4 regions of the Bradyrhizobium sp. SZCCHNRI3052 genome follow, and region 2 is predicted to be linked to each of the others. Evidence: predicted binding sites of a transcription regulator. Region 2 holds the regulator's gene; each other region holds the start of a gene.
The links. Region 2 encodes PhoB, which activates phosphate uptake and scavenging genes when phosphate is short. Its sites were predicted from a motif close to TGTCATNNANCTGTCAT; they were not measured.
Positions count from the first base shown of each region.

Region 1: the regulator PhoB is predicted to act here: its motif matches at 1,771-1,787, upstream of QW887_RS32510 (DUF2794 domain-containing protein).
Region 3: the regulator PhoB is predicted to act here: its motif matches at 1,365-1,381, upstream of QW887_RS16380 (YbhN family protein).
Region 4: the regulator PhoB is predicted to act here: its motif matches at 3,172-3,188, upstream of QW887_RS01800 (DUF47 domain-containing protein).

Region 1 covers NZ_JAUETW010000018.1:115,403-120,416, reverse strand. The annotation lists gene acnA (aconitate hydratase AcnA) at 1-407, shown strand, start outside; gene QW887_RS32515 (DUF1223 domain-containing protein) at 596-1,378, shown strand; gene QW887_RS32510 (DUF2794 domain-containing protein) at 1,799-2,164, shown strand; gene QW887_RS32505 (GNAT family N-acetyltransferase) at 2,210-2,737, opposite strand; gene QW887_RS32500 (Bax inhibitor-1/YccA family protein) at 2,894-3,685, opposite strand; gene QW887_RS32495 (ABC transporter permease) at 3,950-5,014, opposite strand, start outside.
Region 2 covers NZ_JAUETW010000008.1:3,126-8,139, reverse strand. The annotation lists gene QW887_RS21255 (HoxN/HupN/NixA family nickel/cobalt transporter) at 1-803, opposite strand, end outside; gene QW887_RS21250 (trypsin-like serine protease) at 980-2,296, opposite strand; gene phoB (phosphate regulon transcriptional regulator PhoB) at 2,444-3,151, opposite strand; gene phoU (phosphate signaling complex protein PhoU) at 3,168-3,884, opposite strand; gene pstB (phosphate ABC transporter ATP-binding protein PstB) at 3,915-4,736, opposite strand; gene pstA (phosphate ABC transporter permease PstA) at 4,733-5,014, opposite strand, start outside.
Region 3 covers NZ_JAUETW010000005.1:126,714-131,727, reverse strand. The annotation lists gene QW887_RS16395 (hypothetical protein) at 1-102, opposite strand, end outside; gene QW887_RS16390 (hypothetical protein) at 151-585, shown strand; gene QW887_RS16385 (ferritin-like domain-containing protein) at 662-1,168, opposite strand; gene QW887_RS16380 (YbhN family protein) at 1,536-2,627, shown strand; gene QW887_RS16375 (hypothetical protein) at 2,731-4,677, shown strand; gene QW887_RS16370 (DUF3551 domain-containing protein) at 4,881-5,014, opposite strand, start outside.
Region 4 covers NZ_JAUETW010000001.1:384,547-389,560, forward strand. The annotation lists gene QW887_RS01785 (ABC transporter substrate-binding protein) at 1-1,173, shown strand, start outside; gene QW887_RS01790 (branched-chain amino acid ABC transporter permease) at 1,253-2,116, shown strand; gene QW887_RS01795 (branched-chain amino acid ABC transporter permease) at 2,118-3,086, shown strand; gene QW887_RS01800 (DUF47 domain-containing protein) at 3,230-3,874, shown strand; gene QW887_RS01805 (anion permease) at 3,889-4,896, shown strand.

The sequences.
Region 1 (5,014 bases), on a different contig from region 2:
AGGAAGAGGGTGTGCCGCTGGTGGTGTTCGCCGGCGCCGAATACGGCAACGGTTCGTCGCGCGACTGGGCCGCCAAAGGTACCCGGCTGCTGGGCGTCCGCGCCGTGATCTGCCAGAGCTTCGAGCGCATCCATCGCTCCAATCTGGTAGGTATGGGCGTGCTGCCGCTCACCTTCCAGGAAGGCACGTCCTGGTCCTCGCTCGGCCTCAAGGGCGACGAGAAGGTTACCATCAAGGGCCTGCAAGGCGACCTGAAGCCGCGCCAAACCCTGACCGCCGAGATCGTCTCGGCCGACGGCGCGGCGCAGCAGGTGCCGCTGCTCTGCCGGATCGATACGCTCGACGAGCTCGACTACTACCGCAACGGCGGCATCCTGCACTACGTGCTGCGCAAGCTCGCCGCTTAACCAACGCGCGATGCGACAGTTTGGCTCACTCTGAAGTGAGTAGCGGGTGATGAAGGAGGCGGCCTATGACAAAGGCCGCCTCTTTTGCATTTTCGGTTTGTTAACTACGAGGACGGCATCGCGGATGCAGTGATGCACAGGGCGCAGCGGACGGTGGTCCAGACGGGACAGTGGCGATGAGTGGACAGATGTCGTGGTGGTCGCGCGCAGCGCTGAGTGTCTGTGCGGTCATCGCTTTCGTCCGGCCAGCTGCGTCCGATCCCCGTGCGGTGATCGAACTCTTCACCTCGCAAGGCTGTTCGTCCTGCCCGCCGGCTGACAAGATCCTCGGCGAGCTCGCCAGAGATCCTTCGGTCATCGCGCTGTCGCTGCCGATCGACTACTGGGACTATCTCGGCTGGAAGGACACGCTGGCCGACTCCCGCTTCACGGCCCGGCAGCGGGCCTATTCTCGTGCGCGCGGCGACCGCGAGGTCTATACGCCGCAGGCGGTGGTCAACGGCTCCGTGCATGTGATCGGCAGCGACCGCGAGGCGATCGAGGGCGCCATCGAGGAGACCGTCCAGGGTGGCAGCGTGATGTCGGTGCCGGTGAGGCTGTCGGTCGACGGCCAGGACCTTACTGTCTCCGTGGCCGCGGCCAACGACCAGATGCCGCGCAAGCACGGCGAGGTCTGGGTCTGCTCGATCTCGCGGGTGGTCCCGATCTCGGTCGGCCGCGGCGAGAACAGCGGCCGTGATCTGACCTATTACAACGTCGTTCGCGGGCTTCAGAAGCTGGGTGACTGGAATGGGTCGCCGGTCAGATGGAGCGTGCCGCTGGAGAAGATCGCCCGCGAGGGCGTCGATGGCACCGTCGTCTATGTGCAGGACGGCAGTCGCGACCGCCCTGGGCCGATGCTCGGGGCCGCCTTTTCCGAGTTGCCGTTGGGCGGACGGGCTTCAGCAACGGCGCGCGGTCCCGAGCGCTGATCTTCCGTCGTCCTGATCTTCGTTTTCGCTGACCTGCGTTGGGCGCGTCACGTCCGTGCGACGGCGCGTCCCGACAATCGTACGTGCAGCTCACGCCAGAAAAGCAAAAGGACCAACTTGCGTTGGCCCTTTGCCTTACTTGTGAATAGACCCGATCCTGACGACCCCGGGGGGCTGGGGGCTGAGGAATCCGGAACCGAAAGGACCGGGCCAACGCACACGAATCTTATGCCGAAGGTCGGGGGCGGTCGGTGGGCGGAAAGACGGCGCGATTATGATTCTGCTAACGATCCCGTGACGCTTGCGTGTTCGCGGAACCGATGACCTCGCAGGCTCGGTCGAACTTCGACAACGAAAACGGCCCCTTGCGGCTTCTGCCGGATGGCGCGATCATGTCGCACCGATGACAGGAGGACGCCAATGAACCTCACGCCGGAGGACGCCGACCCCAGCGAGAACCGCGCGGCGGCGCGCAGTGCGGCCGCAGCGCCGAACCGGGTGACGTTCGACCGCCTGGAGCTGAACCGCATCCTGAACCTCTACGGCCGCATGGTCGCCGACGGTGAGTGGCGCGACTATTCAATCGACTTCCTGCGTGACCGGGCCGTCTTCTCCGTGTTTCGCCGGGCGTCCGAGGTGCCGATCTACCGCATCGAGAAGGATCCGCGTCTCGCACGCAAGCAGGGCATGTACAGCGTGATCTCGGCCACCGGGCTGATCCTGCGCCGCGGCCACGAGCTCGAGCGCGTGCTGCTGGTGATCGCGCCCAAACCAGCCCTGGTCTGATCCCACGCGCACCGGGTTGATCATGACCTTCCGACTGGCGCTGCCTTACGCCGGGACGTCGCTGCTCCCGGCCCCGAGCGGGCGCTGCATCATCACAGTATCGAGCCAGCGGCCGAATTTCAGGCCGACGCTCGGGTGGGTGCCGATCATCTGGAAGCCGCAGGCGGTATGCAGCCCGACCGAGCCGGAATTGGCGGAGTCGCCGATGACGGCGATCATCTGGCGAAAGCCTCCCTCCTCACAGGCGTCGATCAGCCGCCGCATCAGGCGCATCCCGATGCCGCGACGCTGGCTGGCGGGAGCGAGATAGACCGAGTTCTCCACCGTGAAGCGATAGGCAGGGCGGGGCCGGTAGGGCCCGGCATAGGCATAGCCCACCACCTCTCCGTCCAGCAGGGCAGCGAAATAGGGGAAGCCGCCGTCGCGGAGCGCCCGGAAGCGGCGCGTCATCTCCGCCAGATCCGGAGGGTCGAGCTCAAAGGTGGCCGTGCCCTCGCGGACGGCTTGGCCGTAGATAGCGGTGATGGCGGGAAGGTCGGCCTCCTGGGTGGGCCGGATTTCAATGTCGGACATGGGGTGGAAGCATACCCAGGCGGACGCGGCGATCAATCCGGCCTCGCGGCATGGCTGCCGCTGCGGTTTTGCGTCGGTCGCAATCGGGGTTTGTGCAAACGAAAAGCCCCGGCGGTGAGGCCGGGGCTTCGAAGGTCGCTCGTTCGAGCGGTTGGATCAGTCGCGCTGTCCGAGCAACTGCAGCAGCAGCGTGAACAGGTTGATGAAGTTCAAGTACAGCGACAGGGCGCCGGTGATTGCCGCGCGCTCCGCGATGTCGCCGCCCGCGGAAGCGTAGCCGTAGATGTACTCGTTCTTCAGACGCTGCGTGTCCCAGGCGGTCAGGCCGGCGAACACGAACACGCCGATCACCGAGACGATGAACTGCAGCATCGAGCTCGCCAGGAAAAGGTTCACGAGGCTCGCCAGCACGATGCCGATCAGGCCCATGAACAGGAACGAGCCCATGCCCGTCATGTCACGCTTGGTCGTGTAGCCGTAGAGGCTCAGCGCGCCGAACGTCGCCGCGGTGATGAAGAACACCCGCACGATCGAGGTGTGGGTGTACACCAGGAAGATCGACGACAGCGAGATGCCCATCAAGGCCGAGAACACCCAGAACAGGATCTGCGCGGTCGACGGCGCCAAGCGGTTGATGCCGGCCGAGATCGCGAACACCATGACCAGGGGGGCCAGGATGAACAGCCACTTCAGCGGGCTCACGAACATCGCGTAGCCGAACTGCGTCAGATAGGCGTTGCCGAACTTGAACACGCCGGCCGCCGGATCGCCGGTCACCGACGCCATGTAGACGCCCAGTGCCGCAAGGCCGGTGATGGCCAGGCCGATGCTCATGTAATTGTAGATGCGCAGCATGTAGGCGCGCAGACCGGCGTCGACGGTCGCGGCATCGGCGCGCCCGGCCACCCGGCCAAAGGGTGAAGCATAGTTGCGGTCTAGGTCCGACATGGTCGATTCCCGTTGGTTGCCCGGCAGCCCGGTCCTGACAGGACCTTCGGCCGGTTCTCGAAAAACCCTATCTCATACCCGCTGCTGCAGATATTAAATTTGCGTCATCGGCAAATTCGCCATCTTTTGGCAGGTCTCTGAGCCCATTCCCTAGATGGGAAACTAGCATATCCGCCGCAAGCTTCCACGCGCGGCTGAATGTCGCTCCGCGCGCGTCCCAGCCGCAGAAATCGCGTTAACCGTGCGGCATGAGCGCGCAAGCCGCTACAGATTCCGAAGAACCGTCGCCGGTTTCTGGTTGAGCGCCAGCAGAGTGCCGGCCAGACCGAGGCCGACCGTCACGATCAGCGCGGCCACGACGACCAGCGCGGCGCTGCCGGCCTGCCAGGCGAAGCTCAACGTCATCAGCCGGGTCACGATCAGCCAGGCGGACACCGAGCCGGCGATGACGCCGAACGCGGCGGTGGCAAACCCGATCATCAGATATTCCAGCGCGTAGGCGCCGAGCAGCCGCAGCCTCGTCGCGCCCAGGGTCTTCAGGATGACGGCATCATAGACCCGGTGGCGGTGGCCGGCCGCCAGCGCGCCACCCAGCACCAGGATGGCCGAGATCAGCGTCACCGCACTGGCGCCGCGGATGGCGAGCGCGAGGTTGGAGACCACCGAGCCCACCGTCTCCATCACCTCGCGGACCCGCACGCTGGTCACCATCGGGAAGGCGTCGGCCACCTTGCGGATGACACGGGCATCCTCGGCGGTATCGGAGCGCGACTCGGTGAGGGTGGCGACATGGGTGTGCGGCGCTCCCTTGAAGGCATTCGGGGAGAACACCAGCACGAAATTGATGCCGAGCCCCTGCCAGTCGATGGTGCGCATGTTGCCGATCCGCGCCGTGATGTCGCGTCCGAGCACGTTGACCACGATGTCGTCACCGAGCTTGAGGCCGAGACCGTCGGCGATCCGCTTCTCGATCGAAACCAGCGGCGGGCCGCTGTAGGTCTCGCCCCACCACTCGCCCTCGACGACCTTGGATCCTTTGGGAACCTCGGCGGTATAGGTCAGGCCCCGGTCGCTCTGCAGCACCCATTCGGTGTCCGTCGTCGCCTTGAGGTCCTCGGCGCGCACGCCGCGGGCGGAGACGATGCGCCCGCGCAGCATCGGCACGTCTTCGACAGTGGATTGAGGGGCGAGGTCCTTGAGGAAGTCGCGGAAGCGGTCGGCCTCGCCGGAGGGGACGTCGATGAAGAAAAACGACGGCGCCTGTTCCGGCAGTTGAGCCAGGAACTGGCGTCGCAGATTGCCGTCGATCTGGGTAATCGTGACCAGCAC
Region 2 (5,014 bases):
TTGCGTGCGGGATCGGTCAGCGCCCAGCGATAGGCGCCCGCCATCAGCATGCTGTCGGCGGTGTCGACGGTGGCCATCGCAGCCGCGAACAGCGCCGGAAACACCAGGACATGGGCGAGGCTCGCGCCGCGCGCTGCCTCGGTTGCCGACAGGCTGAGAAGCCCGATCTCGCTCGCAGTGTCGAAGCCGAGACCGAACAGGAAACCGAGCGGATACATGTGCCAGGCGCGTCCCACCAGGCGGAGCACCGGGCGCAGCAGGCGGAAGAGGATGCCCCGTCCGGAGCTTCCGGCGGTTTCCATCTCGGACTGCGGCTGTGCGGCGCGGCGCCAGAGGTTCACGAACAGAATGAGGTTCGCCAACGCGATCAGCAGCAGGAAGCCGGCCGACACCGACGTGCCGATGACGCCGCCGATCGCCCTGATCGCGCTCTCTTCATCCAGGAGGTCGGCGCCGGCGATGAGGCTCACGACGATGGTGGCGATGACGACGACGCTGGAATGGCCGAGCGCAAAATACAGGCCGGCGGCGCGCGGGGCGCTACCGTCCTGCACCAGCTTCCGTACGACGTTGTCGATCGCCGCGATGTGATCCGCATCGACCGCATGGCGCAGTCCGAGCAGCCAGGCCAGCATCGCGGTGCCGACGATGGTGGGCCGGTCGGCGTAGAGCGCGAACGCCCAGGCCCAGGCGAGCGCGTTGGCGGCGACCAGCCCGCCGACGAGCGCAACGTTGCGGCCGGGCTGCGATCGCCACCACAGCAGCCGAGGGGCACGAGGATGATCAATTTGAACAATCGTCATACTCGGACTATAGCAAGAGCCAGGCCAGTTCGGTAAAGCCCCCCGCTGCAGGCAAAAACTGCAGGAAAACGTGGGCGGCCCTTCCCGGATTGCCCTCTCGCTTGGCAACCCGCTATCCAGTCACGCACAGATCATGACCAGCGGCGGGACATCTTCTTCTCTCGCCCCTCCTTCGCTCACCGCATCGAGGCACTCTGTGCCGTGATCTCGCGCCGCACGACCGCCTCGAACTGGCTCGCGGGGGCGGCGAACATCAGCCGGGTCTCCTCGTGGAACGCCGAGAAGATGCCGACCACGGCCGGCTGTCCGCCGACGTCGGCCATGATGGGGGAGCCCGAATAGCCGAAATTGGCGAGGCAATGCACCGTCAGCAGCATCTCGTCCTTGGTCATGCCGGCGCTGCAATTGCGCTGGCCGGTCGGCGAATAGCGCCGCTCCTGGCCATAGCCGATCTCGGAGATGGTTCCGGCCGTGGTCGCAGCCTGCAATTCCTCGCGCGTCAGCGCCCTGACCTCAACCGGCTTCGACGGCAGCGCGTCCTTCAGCACGATCAGTGCCCAATCGGCGGGCGAGCGGTCGAGCGACCATCTGTCGTGCCGGGTCGGGACGAAATCGGGCGCCACGATCAGCTTGTCGGCGACCGACGATGCCGCCGGCGTGCCCCTGTTCATGCCGGCCAGGAAGCGGACGTTGCCGGGGCTGACCTGCGCCACGCCGTTGAACACGCAATGCGCCGCGGTGAGCACGACGCGCGGCGCGACCAGCGTGCCGGTGCACCAGCCGCCGGTCGAGTATTGCGCGACGGTGACGACGCCGATCGACGACGCCGGCCACGAGGTGGGATCGACGACCTCGCCGATGTGGCGGTCGAGCCCGAGCAGTTGCTCCGGACGCGGAGCGGCGATGCCGGCCTCCGCCGATTCCGGCTTCGGCCGCCAGGCCGCAATGGCACTCTGGGCCTGGACGCGCTGCGGCTCGGTCAACTTGACCCGCTGCACGTCGCGGCCGGCCGATCGCACGCCGCTACGGCCCGCCATCACCAGCCAGGCATAGCCCTGCACGACGTCCTGTTTCACACCGCGGCCGTCGAGCAGCATCAGGCCGAGCATGTATTGCGACTGGGCGAAGCCCTGCGCCGCGGCGCGGCTGAACCAGCGGCCGGCTTCGCCGTAATTGCTCGCAACACCTTCGCCGTTGACGTAGGCGATGCCGAGATAGTGTTGCGCGACAGCGAGCCCCTGATCGGCGGCCTTGCGGTACCACGCCAGCGCCTCGGCGGGGTTGCGCGGTTGGCCCCAGCCGAAGGCGTGCATGAAGCCGACGTCGAACTGCGCCCGCGCATCGCCCTTGGCGGCCAGCGGCAGCAGCCGTCGCATCGCCGCCGCATGCTGCCCGTTGCCTGCCGCCGCGACCGCGTCTTCGAGCTCGGCGGCCGTGGCGCCCGCCGCGCCGCCGAGCAGCACGGCAAGAGATATGATGATGGTCTTGATCAAGGGCGTCCGCTGGCACCGAAACATCGTGACGGGCCACGAAGCAGACACGATCAAGACGGCGGCGGCGTGGCGGAAAGCGGACCGCGATCTCCTCAATCGGGCCGCCTCGCGTCTCACACCTGCTGCGTCCTCACGCCCGATCGCCCCTTACACCTGCTCGCTCTTGGCGAAGCGATCATCGAGCGCATAACCGGCGCCGCGCACGGTGCGGATCGGGTCCTGCTCGCGGCCGGGATTGAGCAGCTTGCGCAGGCGGCCGATATGGACGTCGACGGTGCGCTCGTCGATGTAGATGTCGCGGCCCCAGACACTGTCGAGCAGCTGCTCGCGGCTGAACACGCGGCCGGGATGCTCCAGGAAGAACTCGAGCAGGCGGTATTCGGTCGGGCCGAGATCGATCGGCCTACCAGAGCGCGCCACGCGGCGCTTCTCGCGGTCGAGCTCGATGTCGCCATAGGACAGCACGGTCGCCAGCCGCTCCGGACTCGCCCGCCGCAGCAGGCCTTTCACCCGCGCCAGAAGCTCCGGCACCGAGAACGGCTTGACGATGTAGTCGTCGGCGCCGGTCGCGAGGCCGCGCACGCGCTCGCTCTCCTCGCCGCGTGCGGTGAGCATGATGATCGGCAACTGCCGGGTCTCGGTCCGCGCCCGCAGGCGGCGGCACAGCTCGATGCCGGACAGGCCCGGCAGCATCCAGTCGAGCACGACGAGATCGGGAACACGCTCCTTCAGGCGCGTGTCGGCCTCGTCGCCGCGCGCCACGGTCTCGACCTCGTAGCCTTCGGCCTCGAGGTTGTAGCGCAGCAGCGTCGTCAGCGCCTCCTCGTCCTCCACCACCAGAATTCGGGCGCCCATGTCTGAACCGTCTCTCTCAGTTGCCGGGGATCGTCGATGCGAAGCTCGTCATGTCGCCCTTCGGGCGCTTGTCCATGATCTGCTGGCCTTCGATCATATAGAACACCGTCTCGGCGATGTTGGTCGCGTGATCGCCGATGCGCTCGATGTTCTTGGCGCAGAACATCAGGTGGATGCAGAACGAGATGTTGCGCGGATCCTCCATCATGTAGGTCAGGAGCTCGCGAAACAGCGAGGTGCAGATGGCATCGACTTCCTCATCGCCCTTCCACACCGTCATCGCCGCCGGCAAATCGTGCGCGGCATAGGCGTCCAGCACCGTCTTGACCTGCGACTGCACGAGATCGGTCATGTGCTCGAGCCCGCGGATCAGCTTCAGCGGATGGAAGTCGCTCTCCAGCGCCGCGACGCGCTTGCCGATGTTCTTGGCGAGATCGCCGATACGCTCCAGATCGGTCGCCACGCGCATCGCGCCGACGATCTCACGCAGGTCGACCGCCATCGGCTGTCGCCGGGCGATGGTAAGAACGGCGCGCTCCTCGATGATGCGTTGCAGCTTGTCGACCTCGGCGTCGGTGGCGACCACCTTCTGGCCGAGCGCGATGTCGCGTCGCACCAGCGCATCGACGGAATCGACGATCAGCCGCTCGGCGAGGCCGCCCATCTCCGATACCAGACGGGTGAGGTCCTGCAGATCGCTGTCGAACGCCTTGGCGGTATGTTCACTGGCCATGATGATCTCCTGAAGACAATGTCGTCGGCGTCAGCCGAACCGGCCGGTGATGTAATCCTGGGTCCGCCGATCGCTCGGCGAGGTGAAGATCTTGCTGGTGTCGTCGAACTCGATCAGCTCGCCGAGATACATGAAGGCGGTCTTGTCGGAGACGCGCGCCGCCTGCTGCATGTTATGCGTCACGATGGCGATCGTATAGTTTTCGGCGAGTTCCTGAATCAGCTCCTCGACCTTGGCGGTCGAGATCGGATCGAGCGCCGAGCACGGCTCGTCGAACAGGATCACCTCCGGCCGGACCGCCACGGTACGCGCGATGCACAGCCGCTGCTGCTGGCCGCCGGACAGCGACAGGCCCGAGGCGTTGAGCTTGTCCTTGACCTCGTTCCACAACGCGCCGCCGCGCAGCGCCTTCTCGACCCGGTCGTCCATCTCCGACTTGGAGATCTTCTCATAGAGGCGGATGCCGAAGGCGATGTTCTCGTAGATCGTCATCGGGAACGGCGTCGGCTTCTGGAACACCATGCCGACCCGGGCACGCAGCAGGTTCAGATCGAGCTTGGGATCGAGGATGTTGGTGTTGTCGAGCATCAGCTGCCCGGTCGCCCGCTGCCCCGGATAGAGATCGTACATCCGGTTGAAGATGCGCAGCAGCGTGGACTTGCCGCAGCCGGACGGGCCGATGAACGCGGTGACGCGGTTGGTGCCCAGCGACAGGTTGATGTTCTTCAGCGCATGATGGTCGCCGTAGTAGAAGTTGAGGTTGCGCGCGGTCACCTTGGCCGGCGCATCCGGAAGCGCCTTGCCGTGAAGAGCGTGATTGGGCTGACTGACGGAGACGGACAGTTCGGTCATTTGGTGTTCCTCTCGGCGCCGAGAATGCGTGCACCGATGTTCAGGGCGAGCACGGCCAGAGTGATGAGAAGGGCTCCGCTCCAGGCCAGTTGTTTCCAGTAGGCATAAGGGCTCTGGACGAAATTGTTGATGGTGACGGGCAGGTTCGCCATCGTCTTGGAAAGGTTGAGGCTCCAGAACTGGTTCGACAGCGCGGTGAACAGCAGAGGCGCGGTCTCGCCGGCGACGCGGGCGGTCGCCAGCAGCACGCCGGTGATGAGGCCCGAGCGCGCCGCCCG
Region 3 (5,014 bases), on a different contig from region 2:
CCCCTGCCCGGTCAGCTCGAACTGGTGCGCGGCCCCGATCAGCGACGCCTTGTAGGCGTAGCGGATCGCATCATCGCCGGCCGTGGTGGTGCGCTCGGAAATGGATCGGTCCTGTTGCGTGTGGCGCGCGCCTTATCCTACAAACGGAGCATGAGCGAAACGATCTATTTTCCGCGCCACCTGATCCTGGCCGGAGCGATGGCCGCCGGCGTGCTGCTGGCGCTGGCGGTGCACATGCTCGGCGCCCGCTACGGCCTCGATCTCGGCGGCCTGTGGCAGACCGAGAGCGGCGCCTTCATGCCGGCGGGATCGGCGATCGCCTGGTGGCTGATCGCCACCGTCGGCTTCTCCTCGGGCTATTTCATCGCCAACATCATGCACAGCGCGGTATCGGGCGAGATCCCGCAGCGGATGCGCAACTTCCTGGTCGTGGTCGGCGTGCTGATGCTGGCCGGCATCGGCCAAGCGATCTCCGGCCCGAGCCCGGTGCCATCGGCCTCGGGTGTGCTGGCCGGCCTCGCCGCGCTCTGCCTCGGCGCCCTGATGGCGTTCTGCGGCGCCAATTTCGCGTTGCGTAAGAGCTGACGCGCGGCATCCGGATGCGACGACGCCGCGCGGGATGTCCGCGCGGCGTTTTGTCTCATCGGCTCTGGTGACGCGATCAGCTCGCAGCACGCAGGTTGACGCCGCTCTCGGCGAGCTTGGTCAGCTTCATGTCGGTCGCCTTCTCTTCGTCGAGCGTCTTCTGCAGCACGGCGGCGCAGTCGCTACGGCCGAGCTGCTTGGCCCAGGCGATCAGGCTGCCATAGCGGGTGATCTCATAGTGCTCCGCCGCCTGACCGGCATTGATCAGGGCGGCGTCGAGCACCGTCTTGTCTGCGACCTCGCCGGCGACCTCCTCGGCCTCCTCGATGATGCCGTCGATCGCCGGACAGTCGACCGCCTTGGGCGCAATGCCGTGCATCTCGAACACCTGCTCGAGCCGCTTCACATGCGTCCTGGTTTCGTCGAGATGGGTCAGAAAACCCTGCTTGAGCTTCTGATCCGTCGCCTTGTCCGCCATCTTCGGCAGCGCTTTGACGAGCTGGTTCTCGGCGTAATAGATGTCCTGCAGCTGATGAACGAACAGATCGTTCATCGTCTTGATGTCCTTGGTGAACAGTCCCATTTGTTTCACGTCCTCTCGGTTCGGAACATGGCAGGTCCCTCCCCCGACCGATCGTCGCCATGTTCGCTGTGCGCTAACCGGCGGCTACGGCGGTTGTTCCGGCGTACCGGCCCTGCCGAACCGCAGGGGCGAGGGTTCTCGTGAACCGCGCGGGCGACCAGTTGGACCGAATTGAGGCGGACGGGCCGCCAGCTATGTGACCGGAGTGTGACAGACCCGCGCCGCATGGGTCGGAGCTGAGCTGTGTCAAGGACTGCACAAGGCGCGCATTTTAGCATAAGGAACAGGCTGTCACGAATTGCCCGCCCCATCGATCAATGGTTTCGCCTCTTTTCCAAGATCTAGTACCGCCCCGCCGGGAGGATGAATGCAGCGCCTGCTGACCACGCTTGGGCGTGGCTTCAAGAAATGGATCGGCTGGAAGCGGCTGGGGATTGCAGCGAGCCTTGCGATCATCGCCTTCGCGATCACGACACTCGTGCGCACGCTGAAGGGCGTCGATGCCGGCGTCATCCTGACCGCGCTCACCGAAATCCCGCCCGGTCACATCGCCCTCGCGGCCTTGTGTGTGGTCGGCGCGTTCTGCACGCTGACCTTCTATGACTATTTTGCACTGCGAACGATTGGCAAGAAACACGTGCCCTATCGCATCGCGGCGATGAGCGCCTTCACCAGCTATTCGATCGGCCACAACATCGGCGCCACCGTGTTCACCGGCGGCGCCATCCGGTTTCGGATCTACTCCGACTACGGCCTGTCCGCGATCGACGTCGCCAAGATCTGCTTCCTGTCAGGCCTGACCTTCTGGCTCGGCAATCTGTTCGTACTCGGCATCGGTATGACCTTGCATCCGGCCGCCGCCACCGCGATGGACCAGTTGCCCCCGGCGGTGAACCAGTTGATCGCGATCGGCATCCTGGGGGCGATCTTCGCCTATCTCGGCTGGCTGACCGCCGGCAAGAACCGGCGCCAGCTCGGCCAGAACGGCTGGAAGGTGGTGCTGCCCTCGGCGCAGCTCACGCTCGTGCAGATCCTGATCGGAGTGGTCGACCTCGGCTTCTGCGCGCTGGCGATGTACCTCCTCGTCCCCGCCGCTCCGCCGATCGATTTCCTGTCGCTGTCGGTGGTGTTCATCCTCGCCACCCTGCTCGGCTTCGCCAGCCACGCGCCCGGCAGCATCGGCGTGTTCGATGCCGCGATGCTCGTGGCGCTGCCGCAGTTCGGGCGCGAGCAGTTGCTGGCCACCCTGCTCGTTTTCCGCGTGCTGTATTTCGTGATCCCGTTCGCGACGGCGATCTCCATCATGGGCATCAGGGAACTCTGGCTGAACGTCGTGAAGCCGTGGCAGGAGCGGCGCCGGCTGAACTCAGCCTGCGAGGACGAGGTCGCCGCCAAGCGCGCCGCGGCCACGGCGCCCGCCGCGGTTCCCCAGCGCATCAAGCGCCACTCCCAGCGCTGAGCAGCAATCGTCTCGCGGATGACGCGACGGTTCGACCCTCGACCGGTTGAACTCGCGTGCGATCCTCTTATTTCCGCCCCATCCCTGACGTGAATCCTTGCGCATGACCCGAATGCCCCTTCGTCCGCTGCTCGCCGCCTGCGTCCTGGCCGGCCTGCTCGCCCCTCTCGCCGCCACCGAGGCGGCCGCGCAGTTCGGCGCAGCGCCGCTGCAGATCAGCTGGGAGGTGCGCAACCGCTTCCGTCTCTTCCGGGAGGAGCGCGACTTCCTGCTGCATACCGAGAGCACGCGCGACCGCTCCATTCTCGCCGCCGAGCAGGCGTTGGCGGTGCAGAGCGACGGCCGCGGCTGGGCCCGGAACGTCGTCAACCGGCTCTGCATCGACCTCGCCGGCCGCATCAACGAGCCGTGCACGCGCGACAACGTCAAGGAAAGCTATCTCACGCCGATCGACCATCCGATCACCGTGCGCCTGACCGGCCCGGTCCCGGTCGGCGCCACCTGCGCGTGGTCGTTCGACGACGGCGACGGGCCGCAGACCTCGACATTCGACTGCGCCGAACCGGTCAACCTGCGCGTCCGCTACGGCCGCCAGACCGTCGCATCCGTCGATGTCGCCAGCCCGGAAGGCACGCAGCAGGTGTCGACCGGAATCCAGGTCCGCGACATCCTGATCGCCGGCCTCGGCGACAGCATCGCCTCCGGCGAGGGCAATCCCGACCGCCCGATCGCGCTCGCCGACGACGGCTTCTGCTTCCGCTCCTATCTCGGCGGCCCGACCGCGCAATATTATCGGCCGAGCCGGGCCGGCTTCAAAGGCGGCCGCGCCTGCGAGGCGCCGGACACGCTGCAGAACTGGCAGAAGCACAGCGCGGTCTGGCTCAACGCGGCCTGCCATCGCTCGCTCTACAGCTACCAGACCCGCACGGCGCTGGCGCTCGCGGTGCGCTATCCGCACGTCGCGGTCACCTACCTGCCGCTCGCCTGCACCGGCGCCACCATCGCCGACGGCCTGTTCGGCAGCCAGCGCGCGCGCGAATGCACGCCCGGCCGCGCCGCGACCACCTGCGCCGGCAGCGTCAACGGCCAGCTCGGCGAGCTGCGCGAGGCGCTGACCGCGGCCAAGCGTCGCCAGCCGGACCGCAAGCTCGATCTGATTCTGCTGTCGATCGGCGCCAACGACATCAACTTCTCCGGTCTCGTCGCCGACGTCATCGTCGATACGCCGACCGAACGCACGCTGTTCAAGCGCTCGGGCGTGATCGGCTCGGTCGAGGAATCGCGCAGCGAGCTGGCGCGCGACCTGCCGCAGGGTTTTGCCAAGCTGCGCGAGGCGCTGAAGCCGCTGGTCGGCGACCTCTCGCACGTCATCTACACCTCCTACGGCAACCCGGCACTGAGCGGCCCCGGCACGCCCTGCCCGGGTGGTCCGGCCGGTTTCGAGGTCCACCCATCGTTCAATGCCAATCCGCAGCGGCTCGCCAAGGTCGCGGGCTTCGTCGAGAACGAGTTCCTGCCGTCACTGCGCGGGCTGGCGCAATGTACCGCGGGAGTCCTGTGCCGCGATCCGCAGGCCGACCGCATGACCTTCGTCGATGCGCATCAGGCCGCGTTTGCCGATCACGGCTTCTGCGCCCGCTCGACGCAGGATCCGCCGTTCGACCGCGAATGCTTTTCGGCCGACGGCGCCAGCTTCGATCCGAACATCGTCAGCGCCGCCAACGAGCCGCTGCTGTGCGGCCGCGGCGCCAGCGAGTATCGTCCCTATCTGCCGCGCGCGCGCTGGATCCGCGATGCCAACGACAGCTACTTCTCGGCGATGACCTATCCGCAAGGGCTGCCGGCGGCGATGCAGCCCTCCGACATCCACGATGCGAGCTGGGGCGTGCTGTCCGCGGTCTATGGCGGCGCCGTGCATCCGACGGCGGAGGGCCATGCCGCGATGGCCGACGCCGCCTTTCCGGCCGCGGCGCAAGTGCTCAACCTCGATGCGGCCGAGCCCAACGTCACCAGCCAGCCGCTGCCGCCGGCGGGCATGGTGAGGCAGTAGTCGGCCATTCGGGTAGGGATCGCAGAGGAAGAACGGCCTGAAGCGCTCCGCTCCGCATACCGTCTTTCGGGACGCCCTCCGTGAGCGGGCGCTCAGGAACAAAGGCTGTGGAGCGGCGAGATTGCAGAGCCTCATGGGGAGTTGGGAGCGGATGGAGAGCCGGGCCGCCTCGAAAGAACGTGTCGGCCTCGACGTCCCAACGCTCAGCGCGCAAATCGACGGCGACCACCGCCAAGCGATCCTGATTGTCCTTGTACCCAATATGGGTTGTTCACGCACATGGCCGCGAGGCCCCGGCCTGCCCTTCGACACTGATCCCAGGACGTATAGGTGCATT
Region 4 (5,014 bases), on a different contig from region 2:
GCCGCTGGCAGCGTCGCTTCGGCCGGCGACAAGACCGTCAAGATCGGCGCGCTGTCCGATCAGTCGGGTCTTTATGCCGATCTCGGCGGTCCCGGCTCGACGCTCGCAGCGCAGCTGGCGATCGAGGATTCCGGCCTCACCGCGAAGGGCTGGAAGATCGACGTCATCTCCGGCGATCACCAGAACAAGCCGGATATTGGCACCTCGATCGCGCGGCAGTGGTTCGACGTCGACAAGGTCGACGTCATCGTCGACGTGCCGAACTCGGGCGTGGCGCTGGCGGTGAACAACGTCGTCAAGGAAAAGAACGGCGTCTACATCAATTCGGGCGCTGCGACCTCGGATCTCACCAACGCGCAGTGCTCGCCCAACACGGTGCACTGGACCTACGACACCTACATGCTCGCGCACACCACCGGCCAGGCGCTGGTCAAGGCGGGCGGCTCGACCTGGTTCTTCCTGACGGCAGACTACGCCTTCGGCGCCGCGCTGGAGCGCGATACCACGGCGGTCGTGACCGCCAATGGCGGCAAGGTGATCGGCGGCGTCAAGCATCCGCTCAACACCTCCGACTTCTCCTCCTTCCTGCTGCAGGCGCAGTCGTCGAACGCCAAGGTCATCGGCCTCGCCAATGCCGGCGGCGATACCACCAATACGATCAAGCAGGCGGCCGAGTTCGGCATCAATAAGGGCGGCCAGAAGCTTGCCGCGCTGCTGTTGTTCCTGACCGACGTCAAGTCGATCGGGCTCGACATCGCGCAGGGCCTCAACTTCACCGAGACCTTCTACTGGGACATGAACGACCAGACCCGCGCCTTCTCCGAGCGGTTCGCCAAGCGGATGAAGAACGGCGCGCCGCCGACCATGGTGCAGGCGGGCGTCTATGCCGGCTTGATGCATTACTTCAAGGCGCTGGAGGCGCTCGGCGAGAACCCGCATGACGGCGTCAAGATCGTCGACAAGATGAAGTCGATCCCGACCGACGATGCGCTGTTCGGCAAGGGCGAGATCCAGCCGAACGGCCGCACCATCCACACCGCCCATCTGTTCGAGGTCAAGAAGCCCTCGGAGTCCAAGGGCCCGTGGGATCTCTACAAGCTGGTCGGCTCGGTACCGGGCGACCAGGCCTTCACGCCGCTCGACAAGAGCGCGTGCGCCTTGTTGAAGAAATGAACCGCTGTGGCTCCGGCGGCTGAACGTCGCCGGGGCCGCCATCTTCTGGGAAACGCCGAGAGAAAACAGAAACAAGACGATGCAGGCCCTCTACGCACAGCTCCTGGTCGGACTGATCAACGGCTCGTTCTACGCGCTGCTCAGTCTCGGGCTTGCCGTCATCTTCGGCATGCTCAACATCATCAATTTCGCCCATGGCGCGCTCTACATGATGGGCGCGTTCTGCGCCTATTTTCTGCTGAACCTCGGCGGCATCAATTATTGGTGGGCGCTGCTGCTGGCGCCGATCATCGTCGGCATCTTTGGCATGGTCCTCGAGCGCACCATGCTGCAATGGATTGCCGGGCTCGACCATCTCTACGGACTGCTTCTGACGTTCGGACTGGCGCTGATCATCCAGGGCGTGTTCCAGAACTTCTTCGGCTCGTCCGGCCTGCCTTATGCGATCCCGGATCAGCTCCGCGGCGGCATGAACCTCGGCTTCATGTATCTGCCGGTCTATCGCGGCTGGGTCGTCATATTCTCCCTGGTCGTCTGTCTGGCGACCTGGTTCCTGATCGAGCGGACCCGGCTCGGCGCCTACCTGCGCGCGGCCACCGAGAATCCGACATTGGTGCGGGCGTTCGGCATCAACGTGCCGCGCATGATCACGCTGACCTACGGCCTCGGCGTCGGGCTCGCGGCGCTGGCCGGCGTGTTGTCGGCGCCGATCAACCAGGTGCGGCCGCTGATGGGCGAGCACATCATCATCGTGGTGTTCGCGGTGGTCGTGATCGGCGGCATGGGTTCGATCATGGGCTCGATCATCACCGGCTTCCTGCTCGGCGTGATTGAGGGACTGACCAAATATTTCTATCCCGAGGCTTCCAACACCGTGGTCTTCGTTCTGATGGTCCTGGTGCTGCTGGTGAAGCCGACGGGTCTGACCGGACGGGCGGCCTGACATGACATCCATCACCGACGCAACCCTGCCGATCACCCCGCGCGCGATGCGCGACGAGATGATCGTGTTCGTCATCATGACAGCGCTGCTGGCGATCGTGCCGTGGACCGGGCTGTACCCGTTCTTCGTCATGCAGGCGCTGTGCTTCGCGCTGCTGGCCTGCGCCTTCAACCTCCTGATCGGCTATGGCGGCCTGCTGTCGTTCGGCCATGCGATGTTCCTGGGAACGGCCGGCTATTGCAGTGCCCACGCGCTGAAGGTGTGGGGGCTGCCGCCCGAGCTCGGCATCCTGACGGGCGTCGCCGGATCGTTCGTCCTGTCGGTGATCACCGGCTACATCTCGATCCGACGCCAGGGCATCTATTTCGCGATGATCACCCTGGCGCTGTCGCAGCTCCTGTACTTCATCTATCTGCAGGCGCCGTTCACCCATGGCGAGGACGGCATCCAGGGCATTCCGCAGGGCCGGATGTTCGGCATCCTCGACCTGTCCAAGCCGACGGTGCTCTATTACGTCGTGCTGGTCGGCTTCCTCGCCGGCTTCCTGCTGATCTTCCGCACCATCAACTCGCCGTTCGGCGAGGTGCTGAAATCGATCCGTGAGAACGAGCAGCGCGCGATCTCGCTGGGCTACAAGACCGACCATTACAAGCTGCTCGCCTTCATCCTGTCGGGGACGCTGGCGGGCCTCGCCGGTGCGCTGAAGGTGTTCGTCGCCCAGAATGCCTCGCTGACCGACGTCGAGGTCGGGATGTCCGGCCAGATCGTGCTCATGACCCTGGTCGGTGGGCTCGGCACCGTGTTCGGCCCCGTCGTCGGCGCGTTCGTGATCGTCGGCATGCAGCAATATCTGTCCGGGTTCGGCCAGTGGGTGACGGTGATCCAGGGCGTGATCTTCGTCGCCTGCGTGCTCACCTTCCGCCGCGGCGTCGTCGGGGAAATCGCCCATCTGTTCAAGCGATCCCTCTAAGTAATTGATCTGAAAAGAGATCGTCGAAAGGGCAGAAAGCGGTGGATGATCCGGCCACCGCTTCTGCTGGTGCGCGATCCGGAGTATGACAGTTCTGTGACGGGCCGGCCCTGGCCCGTTTCGGAATGGATGGATCTCGTCCCATGCTGCACTGGTTTCGCGCCGTCCTCCCGCGGGAGGAGCGGTTTTTCGATTTGTTCGCCCGCCACAACAAGGTGGTGATTCAAGGCGCCCATGCGCTGCAGGACATGCTGCAGGGCGGCGACGACATCCTCAGGCATTGCCAGCGCGTCAGCCAGCTCGAGAACGAGGCCGACAACATCACCCGCGAAGTGCTGACCGCTGTCCGCCGCACTTTCATCACCCCGTTCGACCGCGGCGACATCAAGAACCTGATCACCTCGATGGACGACGCCATCGACCAGATGCAGCAGACCGCCAAGGCCGTGGTGCTGTTCGAGGTCAAGGAGTTCGAGCCGACCATGCGCGAGATGGGCACCTTGCTGGTCGACTGCGCCAACCTGATCGGAAAGGCGTTGCCGCTGTTGCAGGCGATCGGCCAGAACGTGCCGATGATCACCGCGATCACCGAGGAGATGACCAAGCTCGAGGGACGGGTCGACGATCTCCACGACATCGGGCTGAAGGAGCTGTTCCTCAAGCACCGCAACGCCAACACGATGGACTTCATCGTCGGCGCCGAGATCTATGACCATCTGGAGAAGGTCGCCGACCGCTTCGACGACGTCGCCAACGAGATCAATTCGATCATGATCGAACAGGTCTAGGGTAGGGCCGCGCCGTGGACGCTCAACTCGGCCTTCCGATCCTGGTCGGCCTCATCGCCGTCGCACTCGCCTTCGATTTCCTCAACGGCCTGCACGACGCCGCCAACTCGATCGCGACCATCGTTTCGACCCGCGTGCTCCGGCCGCAATATGCGGTGTTCTGGGCCGCATTCTTCAACTTCGTGGCGTTCGGCGTGTTCGGCCTCCACGTCGCCCAGACCATCGGCACCGGCATCATCGATCCCGCGATCGTCGACGCGCAGGTGATCTTCGCTGCGCTGGTCGGCGCCATCGTCTGGAACCTCGTCACCTGGGCGGCCGGCATTCCGTCGTCGAGCTCGCACGCGCTGATCGGCGGGCTGGTCGGGGCAGGGGTCGCCAAGGCCGGCATCTCGGCCACCGTCTGGAGCGGCCTGTCCAAGACCGTGCTGGCGATCGTGCTGTCGCCGCTGGTCGGGCTGGTGCTGGCGATGATCCTGGTCGCGATCGTGTCCTGGGCCTCGGTGCGCTCGACGCCGTTCGCGGTCGACCGCGCCTTCCGCATCCTGCAATTCGCTTCGGCCTCGCTCTATTCGCTCGGCCATGGCGGCAACGACGCGCAGAAGACGATGGGCATCATCGCCGTGCTGTTGTACTCGCAGGGCCATCTCGGCGAGCAGTTCACGGTGCCGTTCTGGGTCGTGCTGTCGTGCCAGGCGGCGATGGCGCTTGGCACCCTGATGGGCGGCTGGCGCATCGTCCGCACCATGGGCCTGCGCATCACCAAGCTCAACCCGATGCAGGGCTTCTGCGCCGAGACCGGCGGCGCCATCACGCTGTTCCTGGCGACGTTCCTCGGCGTGCCGGTGTCGACCACCCACACCATCACCGGCGCCATCGTCGGCGTCGGCGCCGCTCGCCGTGCCTCGGCGGTGCGCTGGAACGTGGCCGGATCGATCGTCTATGCCTGGATCTTCACGATTCCGGCCTCGGCCATCGTCTCGGCGCTGACGTTCTGGCTGGTGTCGGTGCTCCGGCACTGATCCGGGGCGGGCGAGGGGGCAACTCGCCGGTTGGAGTTGCGGTGCAAAACGCCTATATGGAGGGCGCGCGGCGGCCGTGATCCCGCGCCTTTCCCATCAAATCGCCCGCTCTCTGGCC